Regions from separate parts of the Pseudomonas sp. SJZ080 genome, predicted to be linked through region 2. Evidence: predicted binding sites of a transcription regulator. Region 2 holds the regulator's gene; the other holds the start of a gene.

Region 1 (6,988 bases), on a different contig from region 2:
CCGCAACATCGAATTGCGTCATCGCCTCTCGCACTTGATGGACGTGGCCCGCGACAACGACCGCCTCTTTGACAAGACCCGCCGCCTGATTCTCGCCTTGATGGACGCCACCACGCTGGAAGACGTAGTGATCAGCGTCGAAGACAGCCTGCGCCAGGACTTTCAGGTGCCTTTTGTCAGCCTGATCCTGCTGGGTGACAACCCGATGCCGGTTGGCCGCTGGGTGACCCACGCCGATGCGCAAACGGCCATTGGCGGCCTGCTCTCGGAAGAAAAAAGTGTCAGCGGCAGCCTGCGCGAGCATGAACTGGACTTCCTGTTTGGCGAAGAGCAGCGCAAGCAGATCGGCTCGACCGCCGTCGTCGCCATCAGCCATCAAGGCATCCACGGTGTGCTGGCCATCGCCAGCCGTGATCCGCAGCACTACAAAAGCTCGGTGGGTACGCTGTTCCTGAGCTACATCGCCGAAGTCATGGGCCGCGTGCTGCCACGGGTCAACAACTCCCTTCGCTCGGTACGCTGATCATGGAACGGCAACTGGACGCTTACTGCGAACACCTGCGCAGTGAGCGGCAGGTGTCGCCTCACACGCTGTACGCCTATCGCCGCGACCTCGACAAGGTGCTGGGCTGGTGCATCAAACAGAACATCGACAGCTGGGCCGCGCTGGACATTCAGCGCCTGCGCAGTCTGATCGCTCGTCTGCATTCCCAGGGGCAATCGTCCCGCAGCCTTGCGCGGCTGCTCTCGGCCGTGCGCGGGCTCTATCACTACCTGAACCGCGAAGGTCTGTGCGACCACGATCCGGCTAACGGTCTGGCGCCGCCCAAAGGCGAACGAAGACTGCCGAAAACCCTCGATACTGATCGCGCACTGCAACTGCTCGAGGGTGCGGTGGAGGATGATTTTCTGGCTCGCAGGGATCAGGCGATACTGGAACTGTTCTATTCCTCCGGCCTGCGCCTTTCTGAGCTGACCGGGCTCAATCTCGATCGACTGGACCTGGCCGACGGCATGGTCCAGGTGCTCGGCAAAGGCAGCAAGACCCGACTGTTGCCGGTGGGCAAAAAGGCCCGCGAAGCACTGGAGTTGTGGTTGCCATTGCGGGCCATGACCAACCCGGCAGATGACGCGGTGTTTGTCAGCCAGCAAGGGCGGCGCCTTGGCCCTCGGGCGATTCAGGTACGGGTCAAGGCTGCCGGCGAGCGCGAATTGGGGCAAAACTTGCACCCGCACATGTTGCGGCACTCCTTTGCCAGCCACTTGCTGGAGTCCTCGCAAGACCTGCGCGCGGTGCAAGAACTGCTCGGCCACTCGGACATCAAGACCACCCAGATCTACACCCACCTGGACTTCCAGCACCTGGCGACGGTCTACGACAGCGCCCATCCACGGGCCAAACGCATTAAGAGCGATGATTCATGACGATCCAATTGATCACCTTCGACCTCGACGACACCCTGTGGGACACCGCCCCGGTGATCGTCAGCGCCGAAGCCATCCTGCGTGAATGGCTGACCGAACATGCACCGAATCTGGGCGCGGTGCCGGTGGAGCATTTGTGGACGATTCGCGAGCGCGTTCTGAGCAGCGAACCGGGCCTCAAACATCGCATCAGTGCGTTGCGTCGGCGAGTGCTGTTCCATGCGCTGGAAGAGGCCGGATACGACCATGGCCAGGCGTCCGACCTGGCTGATCAGAGTTTTGAAGTGTTTCTGCATGCGCGGCATCAGCTCGAAGTATTCCCCGAGGTGGAGCCAACGCTGGAGGTGCTGGCCAAACACTACGCGCTGGGCGTGGTCACCAACGGCAACGCCGATGTGCGCCGGCTAGGGCTGGCGGATTACTTCAAGTTTGCGCTGTGCGCCGAAGACATCGGCATCGCCAAACCGGATGCGCGACTGTTTCATGAAGCATTGCAGCGTGGCGGGGCAACGGCCGAGACGGCAGTGCATATTGGCGATCATCCAGGTGATGACATTGCCGGAGCGCAACAGGCAGGGTTGCGGGCGATCTGGTTTAACCCGCAAGGCAAATTGTGGGAAGCGCAGAGGGCACCGGATGCCGAGATTCGCAGCCTGACCGAATTGCCGGCGTTGTTGGCGCGGTGGAACTCCGCGTCGGCGTAAAACCTGGCCCCAACCAACACCGCCAAACCCTGTAGGAGCCGGCTTGCTGGCGATGGCGTCCTGCAAAACAGCACACATTTCAAAATCTTTCGCCAGCAAGCCGGCTCCTACAAGGGATTGCTCCGGGCTTCAGAATTTTTCTCCACCCATGAAAAAGCCCGCAGCGACGGCGGGCTTTTTCAGCAAGCAGGAAGCAAGCGCTTAGATAGGCCGGCTGCCGTACTTGTTGTCAGGCTTCTTGGGAGGATCGGCGACCACATTGGCCTCCACTTCCTGCACCTTGCCGCCCTTGGCCAGGAACTCTTCCATGGCCTTGGCCAGAGCATCGCGCTCCTTGTTTTTTGCTTCGACGCTCGGCAGCTCATCGACCGACACCGCAGCCTTGGCCTTGCCTTTGGCGGTCGGAACGGGCGCTTCACCGCCGTCGTCTTCAACGACGTCGTCCGCCGCTGCTTCCAGACCTTCTTCGGTTTCGTCGTCGTCGCCTACTTCGAGGTCGTCGTTTTCCAGATCATCGTCGCTCATGTTCTACCTCATGACTTGCGAAAAGCAGATTAGTTATAGCCCAGCTTCACCGTCTGTCGACAGCCGCCGGAAAAATTCAATAACCGCTGGTGACCAGCGGTTCATGCCTCTTCACCGTGCACGGTGGCGAGGACTTTACGGGCACCGCCAAAATCACGGTGCTCGCCCAGATAAACGCCTTGCCAGGTCCCCAGCGCCAGTCGGCCCGCCGAAATCGGCAAACTGAGCTGACAGCCAAGCACGCTGGCCTTGAAGTGCGCCGGGAGGTCGTCCAGGCCTTCGTCGTTATGCTCATAGCCATCTGTTCCTTGTGGGATCAGACGATTGAAGAATCGTTCGAAGTCGCGACGTACCGCCGGATCGGCGTTTTCGTTGATGGTCAACGACGCCGAGGTATGCTGCAGCCACAAATGCAACAGACCGACCCGGCACGCCTTGATTTCGGGCACGCCGGCGAGTAACTCGTCCGTTACCAGATGAAAGCCCCGAGGCCTTGCCCGCAGGGTAATCAGAGTCTGTTGCCACATACAGTTCTCCGCACGTTCGGGGCGCATTCTAGCGCGCTCTGGGAAAAAACAAAGGCCCTAATATTCCTTCAATCATGTAAGCCATTGGCCGCAGAAAAACGCCCGTCGTAAACGCCACTAAACGTGTACGAAAAAACCTTTCAGCAGTTCCTTCACTGACAAATCCCAGACAAAAAAATGCCCGGCAAGCCGGGCAAATTTTTATGCGCGTGCTTACAAGTTGTAGCCGCGTTCGTTGTGGAGTGCCAGATCGATGCCGACGGCCTCTTCTTCTTCGGTGATACGCAGACCCATGACGGCGTCCAGCACCTTGAGAATGATGTAGGTGACGATCGCGGTGTAGATCACCGTGAAGCCCACGCCTTTGCACTGAATCCAGACTTGTGCGGCGATGTCGGTGACGGTGCCGAAGCCACCCAGCGACGGTGCAGCGAACACACCGGTCAGGATCGCGCCGAGGATACCGCCGATGCCGTGCACACCGAAAGCGTCAAGGGAATCGTCATAACCGAGTTTGCGTTTCAGGGTGGTGGCGCAGAAGAAGCACACCACGCCCGCTGCCAGACCGATCACCAGCGCGCCCATCGGGCCCACGGTGCCTGCGGCCGGAGTAATTGCAACCAGACCGGCCACAACACCCGAAGCGATACCCAGTGCGCTTGGTTTGCCGTGGGTGACCCACTCGGCGAACATCCAGCCCAGTGCGGCAGCGGCAGTTGCGATCTGAGTCACGAGCATCGCCATACCGGCCGTGCCGTTGGCCGCTGCAGCGGAACCGGCGTTGAAACCGAACCAGCCAACCCACAGCATCGCAGCGCCCATCAGGGTGTAACCGAGGTTGTGCGGTGCCATTGGGGTGGTCGGGAAGCCTTTACGCTTGCCGAGCACAATGCACGCGACCAGACCGGCCACACCGGCGTTGATGTGCACCACGGTGCCACCGGCGAAATCAAGCACACCCCAGTCCCACATCAGGCCGCCGTTGCCGGACCAGACCATGTGCGCGATCGGCGCATAGACCAAGGTGAACCAGATGCCCATGAAGATCAGCATCGCGGAGAACTTCATCCGCTCAGCGAAGGCACCGACGATCAGCGCCGGGGTGATGATGGCGAACGTCATCTGGAAGGTGATGAACACCGCCTCAGGGAACAGCGCCGCAGGACCGGTCAGGCTGGCTGGCGTGACACCGGCGAGGAAAGCCTTGCCCATGCCGCCGAAGAACGAGTTGAAGTTGACGACGCCCTGTTCCATGCCGGTGGTGTCGAACGCGATGCTGTAGCCATAAATGACCCACAGAATGCTGATCAGACCGGTAATGGCGAAGCACTGCATCATCACGGAAAGAATGTTTTTGGAGCGAACCATGCCGCCGTAGAACAGCGCGAGGCCGGGAATGGTCATGAACAGCACAAGGGCTGTCGAGGTCAGCATCCAGGCGGTATCGCCGGAATTGAGGACTGGGGCCGCCACTTCGTCTGCCGCCATGGCCAGGCTGGGCATTACGAGGGACAACAGGGCTCCTAGCCCTGCTAATTTACGCAGAGTCATATTGTTTTCTCCTGGGGCGTTGGGTTTGTGGCGGCTTAGATTGCGTCGGTATCGGTTTCGCCGGTACGGATGCGAATCGCCTGTTCCAGATTGACCACGAAAATCTTGCCGTCACCGATCTTGCCGGTGTTGGCCGCCTTGGTTATCGCCTCGATAACCCGGTCCAGATCCTTGTCGTCAATGGCGACATCGATCTTCACCTTAGGCAGGAAATCGACCACGTATTCCGCGCCGCGATACAGCTCGGTGTGACCCTTCTGCCGACCGAAGCCTTTGACTTCAGTAACGGTAATGCCCTGCACGCCGATCTCGGACAACGACTCGCGCACGTCGTCCAACTTGAACGGCTTGATGATGGCAGTGACTAGCTTCATGAAAACTCTCTCCCGAATTGGTGGACTTGCCCCAGGAAAACAAACCCGACTCAAGTCTAAGCGCAGTGCCTGGCTTTGTAACGCATCGTCGGCCTTACCTGCCCGTCCGACGCCAGCTAACCGCTCCGTACGAAACACTTCCCCCGTTCCGCTTGGCGCACTGCATTCGTCACATCGACTGCATCAGTGCATGGGTCACTACCCACCAAGCAGAAAGCTTGCCATCTCGCCAAAAGCCCCTGATATCAAGCGCTTGCCTGCAATGGGGTGCTACTGCGCTCGATTGCTCGATGCGTAACGCACAACAACAGTGCGACGCCGTCCGTCCGCATGCGCGAAAAGCGTGCATCCCTGCGGTCGGGATTGACTATAGACACTGCGTGATACACTGCCCGCCATTGTTTTCAGGACATTTCTCATGCTCGCGCCCAAAGACTTCCTCGACGCCCTGACCGGCACCGCCTCCCGCCTCTTCAGCGGCGACACCCCACTGCCGAAAAGCGAAATCGAAAGCCAGTTCAAGGCGTTGCTGCAGAGCGGCTTCAGCAAACTGGACCTGGTGAGTCGGGAAGAGTTTGATAGCCAGATGGTCGTGCTGGCACGGACTCGGGCACGCCTGGAAAGCCTGGAAGCGAAGGTTGCCGAGCTGGAAGCGAAGCTCAATCCCCCAACCGAGTAACCCCGCAAATCCCACTTTGAAACCCGATCCCATGTGGGAGCGGGCTTGCTCGCGAATAAGGTCGGAACGACCTTCAGATTTACCTGTAGGAAACGGTGCCAGGGGCGATCTCAAGCCCTCAAAAATCCCGGCACCTTCCTACAACAAAACCACCGCCGTCCGATTGCGCCGCAATGCACCGGTTTCTAAGCTCACCTTCTGCTGAATGTTCAGCACCGGGTTTGGCGACCTGGAAGCTTAAGGAGCATGACGACCATCGACGCAGTCATGGCGGTTGTGCGTGGGAGGCCTTCGGGTCTGCCGGGTTCCTTTTGCTCCGGTTCGCCAACCCGCGTACAACTGCCACCCAATTGTTTGGCGACGATTGCGGGCAGCCCTTTTAGCAAGAGGAGCTGTATCAATGAATAGCGATAATGCCTATCTGATCCCCCAAGTCTTCACCCGCCACAAACTCCACCTCCACGCCCTCCTCCTCCAAAACCAACCCTGGTTCAGCGCCCGCGACCTCGGCCGCTTCCTGCGCCTCCACCTCGACGACCGCGCCGTCCGCAAACTCGACCCCGACCAACGCCAGTCCGCGCGAATGCTCATCCACGGCAGCATCGAAGACACCCTGCTGATCAGCGAATCCGGCATCTACGCACTACTGATCTACCACTACTGCCCCGAATACCGGGCCCTGCGCGAATGGCTGACCCACGACGTAGTGCCTGCCCTAAGAGACGCGGAACACCTCACCCCAACCGAACGCCCGATCCTGAGCCTGCTGAACTGGCCGGAAATGTCGCTGAGTCTGCTGCACTGGAATAACCAGCCGTGGATTCGACTGCAGGATGTTCCGCACGTTCTACCTGATCAGGAGTCTTCAAGGTCTGCTATCAGTGCGCCTTGGTGGAAAAGAGCCGCGAAAATGCTTCACGCATTCTGAATAAAAAACCCCACGCTTTTTGCGTGGGGTTCGGTAAATCCAAGACAACAATCAGGCGCAGTGTGCAAGCCGCTCGACCTGATCCCGAATCGCGGCCCCTCGCTCAATCTCGGCTTTACGCAAATCGTAGGTCGATTGAAGGTTGAGCCAAAATTCCGGGGTCGTATCCAGACAAATAGATAGCCGTAGAGCCATATCAGCACTGACACCCCGACGCTGAAGCACAATATCGTTGACCGTAGGTGTCGACACGTTCAACGCTCTGGCCAGAGCGG
Region 2 (6,988 bases):
ACGCAGGCCCACGGCCTGTAATTTGAGCAAGACAATGTCCCGGATCATTTCTTCCGGAAGCTCGGTATGAACGCGCAGGGGAAAGGCAACGTTCTCGAACACGTCGAGATCGGTAAACAGTGCGCCACTCTGAAACAGCACACCCATGTGTTTACGCGCATCGAACAAATCACTGCGCGACAGTTTCGGCAGGTTCTGACCGTTGACCCAGACTTCACCCTTGGTCGGACGCAATTGGGCGCCCATCAAACGCAACAGCGTGGTCTTGCCACACCCGGAAGGCCCCATGATGCCGGTGACCTTGCCGCGCGGAATACGGATATCGACGTTATTGAAAATGCTGCGCGCACCGCGCTTGAAGGTCAGTCCCTTCAGCTCGACCGCGTAGGCGTTATCGGCACTCATCTAAACTCCTTGCGATGCAGCCTCTCACTCGGACGCCTGACTTTCTGACGAAAGCACATACCTCCCCGGGCAGGCCGAACTGGCGGCGAACTATATCACTGCAAAGGCAAAGCGCCCAAGGGCCAAGCCGGGTCATGTTCAGCGACATGGCGTGCAAATGCTTCATTTAAAGGGATTCGGTAACAGGGAATGTCAAAGCGCGACGAACTTGCGTGAGGGTTTCGATCATTACCGCTATAATCGCCGCCTTTTCATCAGGCTATACGATTTCTGACATGAGCCAATCCAGCGACCTGATTCAATCAGCACAACGCACCATCCGCCTCGAACTGGAAGCCGTACAAGGCTTGCTGCCCCATATCGACGCAGATTTCGTACGCGCTTGCGAGATGATTCTGGGCAGCAAAGGCCGCGTGGTCGTGGTCGGCATGGGCAAATCGGGGCACATCGGCAACAAGATTGCCGCCACCCTGGCCAGCACCGGCACCACGGCGTTCTTCGTGCACCCGGCCGAAGCCAGCCACGGCGACATGGGCATGATTACCCGCGACGACATCATCCTGGCCCTGTCGAACTCCGGTTCCACCAATGAAATCGTCACCCTGCTGCCGCTGATCAAACGCCTGGGCATCAAATTGATCAGCGTGACCGGCAACCCCGACTCCCCGCTGGCCAAGGCTGCCGAGGTCAATCTCAACGTGCATGTCGAACACGAAGCCTGCCCGCTGAACCTGGCACCGACATCGTCGACCACCGCCGCCCTGGTCATGGGCGATGCCCTGGCCGTTGCGCTGCTCGAAGCCCGCGGCTTCACCGCTGAAGACTTCGCCTTTTCCCACCCCGGTGGCGCGCTGGGCCGACGCCTGCTGCTGAAAGTGGAAAACGTCATGCACGCCGGGCAGGAGTTGCCGCAAGTCCAGCGCGGGACGCTGCTCAAGGACGCGCTGATGGAAATGACCCGCAAGGGCCTGGGCATGACCGTTATTCTGGAAGCCGACGGCAAACTCGCCGGGATCTTCACCGACGGCGATTTGCGCCGCACCCTGGATCGCAGCATCGATATTCACAGCGCCACGATCGACCAGGTCATGACCGCCCACGGCAAGACTGCCCGCGCCGAGATGCTCGCCGCCGAGGCCTTGAAAATCATGGAAGACCATAAAATCAACGCACTGGTCGTGGTCGACAGCGAAGACCGCCCGGTCGGCGCCTTGAACATGCACGACTTGTTGCGCGCGGGAGTAATGTAATGAGCACGGACCTGCTGCAACGCGGCAAACAGATCAAACTGGCGGTATTCGACGTCGACGGCGTCCTGACCGACGGACGCCTGTACTTCCTTGAAGACGGCAGCGAATTCAAGACCTTCAACACACTCGACGGCCAAGGCATCAAGATGTTGATGGCAGCCGGCGTGCAGACCGCTATCATCAGCGGCCGCAAGACCCCGGTAGTCGAGCGCCGGGCGAAGAACCTCGGCATTCCCCACCTGTATCAGGGTCGCGAAGATAAACTGGTGGTGCTGGACGAACTTCTCGCCCAACTCAACCTAAGCTATGAGCAAGTCGCCTACCTCGGTGACGACCTGCCAGACCTGCCGGTGATTCGCCGCGTCGGCCTGGGCATGGCGGTGGCCAATGCCGCCAGCTTCGTGCGCGAACACGCCCATGGCATCACCCAGGCCCGTGGCGGCGAGGGTGCCGCCCGCGAATTCTGCGAACTGATCTTGCGCGCCCAAGACCGCCTCGATGCGGCCAACGCTGCGTACCTGTGAGCCAACTATGCTGAGCAAGAAATTTCGCAACATCCTGGTGTTCGGTTGCATCGCAGCGATTTTTGCGGCGGTCGGCTACTGGAACATCAGCCCGGAGCGCTTCCTCGACAAGCCGGCGGTCAAGGTCGACGAGACCAGGATCGACTGGTACGCGACCAACACGCACACGCTCCAGTATCTCGAAGACGGCAAATTGCAGTACGAAATGACGTCTGACAAAGCCGAGCACTTGAAAGCGACCGATGTCACCCTGGTCACCAAACCGGACCTCAACATGTTCCGGGGCACCGAGTTCCCGTGGCACGTGACCAGCGAGCACGCCGAGGTGAACTCCGGTGGCACTGAAGTCGAGTTGATCGACAACGTGCGCGTGAAGCGTACCGACGAAAAGAATCGCGACACCCTGATCACCAGCACCCGCATGACAGTGTTCCCGCAACAGCAATATGCGCAGACCGATCAACCCGTTAGAATCGACGGCGCTGGTGGTGTCTCGACTGGCAAGGGAATGAAAGCGTATTTGAAAGAAAGCAGGATACACCTGCTATCGAACGTAAGAGGACAGTATGAGGCTCGTTAAAACTCTCCCTATTTTGCTCGGTCTGGGCGCAGCACTGGGAAGCGTGAGCGCCTGGGCTCTGCCGAACGATCAACAGCAGCCTATCCGTATCCAGGCCGACGATGCCCAACTGGACGACAAGAATGGCGTTGCCACCTACACCGGCGACGTGATCATCACCCAGGGCTCGATGAAGGTTACCGGCAACAAGGTCACCATCACCCGCACCGCGGCCGGTGACATTGACGTGGTGACTTCGGTGGGCAACCTGGCCTACTTCGAGCAACTGCAGACCGCTGGCGACACCAAGCCGGTTCAGGGCTACGGCGTCACTATCCAGTATCACGCCTCGCAAGACCGCGTCGTGCTGATCGACAAGGCGAAAGTCATCGACAAGGACGGCAACGTTACCCAAGGCGAGAAAATCGTCTACGACACCAACAAAAAGCTCGCCAGCGCCGGCCGTGCCACAGGCACCAACGTGACCGAGTCGCGTCCGCGCATCGACATGGTGATCCAGCCGAAAAAGAAAACCGAAGAGCAAAAGGCCCCGTAATGGCAACTCTGAAAGCTCAGCATCTGGCCAAGAGCTACAAGAGCCGTCAGGTCGTGCGCGACGTCAGCCTGTCCATCGACAGCGGTCAGATCGTCGGCCTGCTTGGCCCTAACGGTGCCGGCAAGACCACTTGCTTCTACATGATCGTCGGCCTGGTCCAGGCCGATCAGGGCCGCGTCCTGATCGACGATCTGGACGTCAGCCACCAGCCGATGCACGGTCGTGCGAAGGCCGGTATCGGCTATCTCCCGCAAGAAGCGTCGATCTTCCGCAAACTCTCGGTCGCCGACAACATCATGGCGATCCTCGAGACCCGCAAGGAACTCGACAAGGCCGATCGTCGCAAAGAACTGGAAAGCCTGCTGCAGGAATTCCACATCAGCCACATCCGCGACAACCTCGGCATGAGCCTGTCCGGTGGTGAACGCCGCCGCGTGGAAATCGCCCGGGCACTGGCAACCAACCCGAAATTCATCCTCCTCGACGAACCCTTCGCCGGCGTGGACCCGATTTCGGTGGGCGACATCAAGCAGATCATCTACCACCTCAAGGCCAAGGGCATTGGCGTGCTGATCACTGACCACAACGTCCGTGAAACCCTGGATATCTGCGAAACCGCCTACATCGTCAACGATGGCCAGCTGATCGCCGAAGGTGACTCTGCCACCATCCTGGCCAACGACCTCGTGAAAGAAGTCTATCTGGGCCATGAGTTCCGCCTTTAAGCACTGAGGTGTCTGGCTGGTTGCCCGAGCGCCTGTCTCGATAAAAAATCAATACTTTTTTATTGTTACAGCGCTCTAGGCAAACGCTGCAGTTTCGGGCATATAATTTGCTTATGTTTGGCGCTCCGGCGCCCTGTAGTGGATGGCGCATGTGCGCCGGCGAATAAGGTGTTTAGCCCCTGCCATGAAACCATCGCTAGTCTTGAGAATGGGCCAGCAGCTGACGATGACACCGCAGCTGCAACAGGCCATCCGCCTGCTCCAATTGTCGACCCTGGACCTGCAACAGGAAATCCAGGAGGCCCTGGAGTCCAATCCGATGCTCGAACGCCAGGAAGAAGGCGACGACTTCGATAACACCGACCCTTTGGCCGACAAAGCCGAACAGCAACCCAACGCCGACGTCTCAGAACCCTCGTACCAGGAAACCGCCCCGACGGTGGACAACCTCGATGAGGGCGACTGGAACGAGCGTATCCCCAACGAATTGCCCGTCGACACTGCATGGGAAGACGTCTACCAGACCAGCGCCAGCAGCCTGCCGAGCAACGATGACGACGAGTGGGATTTCACCACCCGCACATCGGCCGGTGAAAGCCTGCAAAGCCACCTGTTGTGGCAACTGAACCTTGCGCCGATGTCTGACACCGATCGCCTGATCGCCGTGACCTTGATCGATTGCATCAACAATCAGGGCTACCTGGCCGAAACCCTCGAGGAAATCCTCGAAGCCTTCGATCCGGAGCTCGACATCGAACTGGATGAGATCGAAGCCGTCCTGCATCGCATCCAGCAATTCGAACCGGCCGGTATCGGTGCCCGCAACCTCGGTGAATGCCTGCTGTTGCAATTGCGTCAGCTGCCCGCCAAGACACCTTGGCTGGCCGAGGCCAAGCGCCTGGTCACCGACTACATCGACTTGCTCGGCAGCCGCGACTACAGCCAACTGATGCGCCGCATGAAGCTCAAGGAAGATGAACTGCGCCAGGTGATCGAACTGGTCCAGAGCCTCAACCCACGCCCAGGCTCGCAGATCGAGTCGAGTGAAGCCGAATACGTCGTTCCCGACGTGATCGTGCGCAAGGACAACGAGCGCTGGCTGGTAGAACTGAATCAGGAATCGGTGCCCCGCCTGCGGGTCAACGCCCAATACGCCGGTTTCGTGCGCCGCGCCGACACCAGCGCCGATAACACCTTCATGCGCAATCAGTTGCAGGAGGCCCGCTGGTTCATCAAGAGCCTGCAGAGCCGTAACGAAACCCTGATGAAAGTTGCCACCCAGATCGTCGAGCATCAGCGCGGTTTTCTGGAATACGGCGACGAAGCGATGAAACCGTTGGTGTTGCATGACATCGCCGAAGCGGTGGGCATGCACGAATCGACGATTTCCCGGGTGACCACGCAAAAATTCATGCATACCCCTCGGGGCATATATGAGCTGAAATACTTTTTTTCCAGCCACGTCAGCACCTCCGAAGGCGGCGAATGCTCGTCCACGGCGATCCGCGCGATCATCAAAAAACTGGTTGCGGCGGAAAATCAGAAAAAGCCGTTGAGTGACAGCAAGATCGCTGGTTTACTGGAGGCACAAGGCATTCAGGTGGCTCGCCGCACCGTCGCCAAGTACCGCGAATCCCTCGGGATCGCGCCTTCGAGCGAACGCAAGCGGTTGATGTAGAGCCACGCCACAGCGTTCCAGTGGTAGATCATCTGATCTACCGCTTTATGCACTGGCAACGAAGGAGAAGCTGTATGCAAGTCAACATCAGTGGACACCAACTGGAAGTGACCGAACCTCTTCGCACCTACATCGGCGAAAAACTCGAACGATTAGAGCGGCATTTCGACAAGATCACCAACGTGCAAGTCACGATGACGGTCGAGAAGCTGAAGCAGAAAATCGAAGCCACACTGCATATTCCCGGCAATGAAGTGGTCGCAAACGCGGAACATACCGACATGTACGCGGCGATCGACGCGCTGACCGACAAGCTGGATAAACAACTCAAAAAGCATAAGGAAAAGACCCAAAGCCTCCTCCAGGGCGCGACCGGTCGTTAACACTCCCAACCCATGATCCGACTTGAAAGCATCCTGACCCCCGGCCGTTCCCTCGTGAACGTGCCGGGCGGCAGCAAAAAGAAAGCCCTCGAGCAAATTGCCAACCTGATCGCCCGGGAAGTGCCGGATCTGGAGATGCAAGATGTCTTCGAGGCTTTGATTGCCCGTGAAAAACTTGGCTCGACCGGTTTTGGTAACGGTATAGCTATCCCCCACTGTCGGTTGAAAGGTTGCACCTTGCCCATCAGTGCCTTGATGCACCTGGATGCTCCCATCGATTTCGACGCCATCGACGGCGCTCCGGTCGACCTGCTGTTCGTTCTGCTGGTCCCGCAAGCGGCCACCGATGCGCACCTGGAATTGCTCCGCCAGATCGCCAGCATGCTTGATCGCAAGGAAGTCCGTGATCGCCTGCGTAGCGCCGCGAGCAATGAAGCCTTGTACCAGGTTGTCCTGGACGAGCAAAACAGGCACTAATCATGCGCTTGATCATCGTCAGTGGCCGCTCCGGCTCAGGTAAAAGTACCGCACTCGATGTTCTCGAGGACAACGGCTATTACTGCATAGACAACCTGCCTGCCGGGCTGCTGCCGGAACTGGCCGAACGTGCGTTGATTCATACCGAGCTGGCTCAGCCGCTGGTTGCCGTCTCCATCGACGCACGCAACTTGCCGAGTCACCTGAGCCGTTTTCCGGAACTGCTCGCAGAAGTTCGCAGCCGGCATATCCAGTGCGATGTCCTGTACCTGGATGCCGACGAAGAAACCTTGCTCAAGCGCTTTTCGGAAACCCGCCGTCGTCACCCGCTAAGCAGCGCCAATCGCTCGCTGGCCGAGGCGATCAACGACGAAACCAACCTGCTCGGGCCGATTGCCGACCTCGCCGATCTCAAGGTCAACACCACCAAC

The links. The regulator sigma-54, encoded in region 2, starts transcription at its own class of promoters, with help from an activator protein. The targets are predictions, from matches to a motif close to ANTGGCATNNANNTTGCTNT.
Region 1: the regulator sigma-54 is predicted to act here: its motif matches at 5,313-5,332, upstream of glnK (P-II family nitrogen regulator).

What each region holds. Positions count from the first base shown of each region.
Region 1 covers NZ_VIUK01000017.1:14,937-21,924, reverse strand. The annotation lists gene FBY04_RS20855 (DUF484 family protein) at 1-523, shown strand, start outside; gene xerC (tyrosine recombinase XerC) at 526-1,425, shown strand; gene FBY04_RS20845 (HAD family hydrolase) at 1,422-2,129, shown strand; gene sutA (transcriptional regulator SutA) at 2,331-2,654, opposite strand; gene FBY04_RS20835 (secondary thiamine-phosphate synthase enzyme YjbQ) at 2,756-3,181, opposite strand; gene FBY04_RS20830 (ammonium transporter) at 3,395-4,732, opposite strand; gene glnK (P-II family nitrogen regulator) at 4,768-5,106, opposite strand; gene FBY04_RS20820 (accessory factor UbiK family protein) at 5,525-5,785, shown strand; gene FBY04_RS20815 (Bro-N domain-containing protein) at 6,186-6,713, shown strand; gene FBY04_RS20810 (HigA family addiction module antitoxin) at 6,765-6,988, opposite strand, start outside.
Region 2 covers NZ_VIUK01000003.1:330,324-337,311, forward strand. The annotation lists gene FBY04_RS06350 (ATP-binding cassette domain-containing protein) at 1-405, opposite strand, end outside; gene FBY04_RS06355 (KpsF/GutQ family sugar-phosphate isomerase) at 681-1,655, shown strand; gene FBY04_RS06360 (HAD family hydrolase) at 1,655-2,179, shown strand; gene lptC (LPS export ABC transporter periplasmic protein LptC) at 2,187-2,759, shown strand; gene lptA (lipopolysaccharide transport periplasmic protein LptA) at 2,746-3,294, shown strand; gene lptB (LPS export ABC transporter ATP-binding protein) at 3,294-4,019, shown strand; gene FBY04_RS06380 (RNA polymerase factor sigma-54) at 4,204-5,697, shown strand; gene hpf (ribosome hibernation-promoting factor, HPF/YfiA family) at 5,772-6,080, shown strand; gene ptsN (PTS IIA-like nitrogen regulatory protein PtsN) at 6,093-6,557, shown strand; gene rapZ (RNase adapter RapZ) at 6,560-6,988, shown strand, end outside.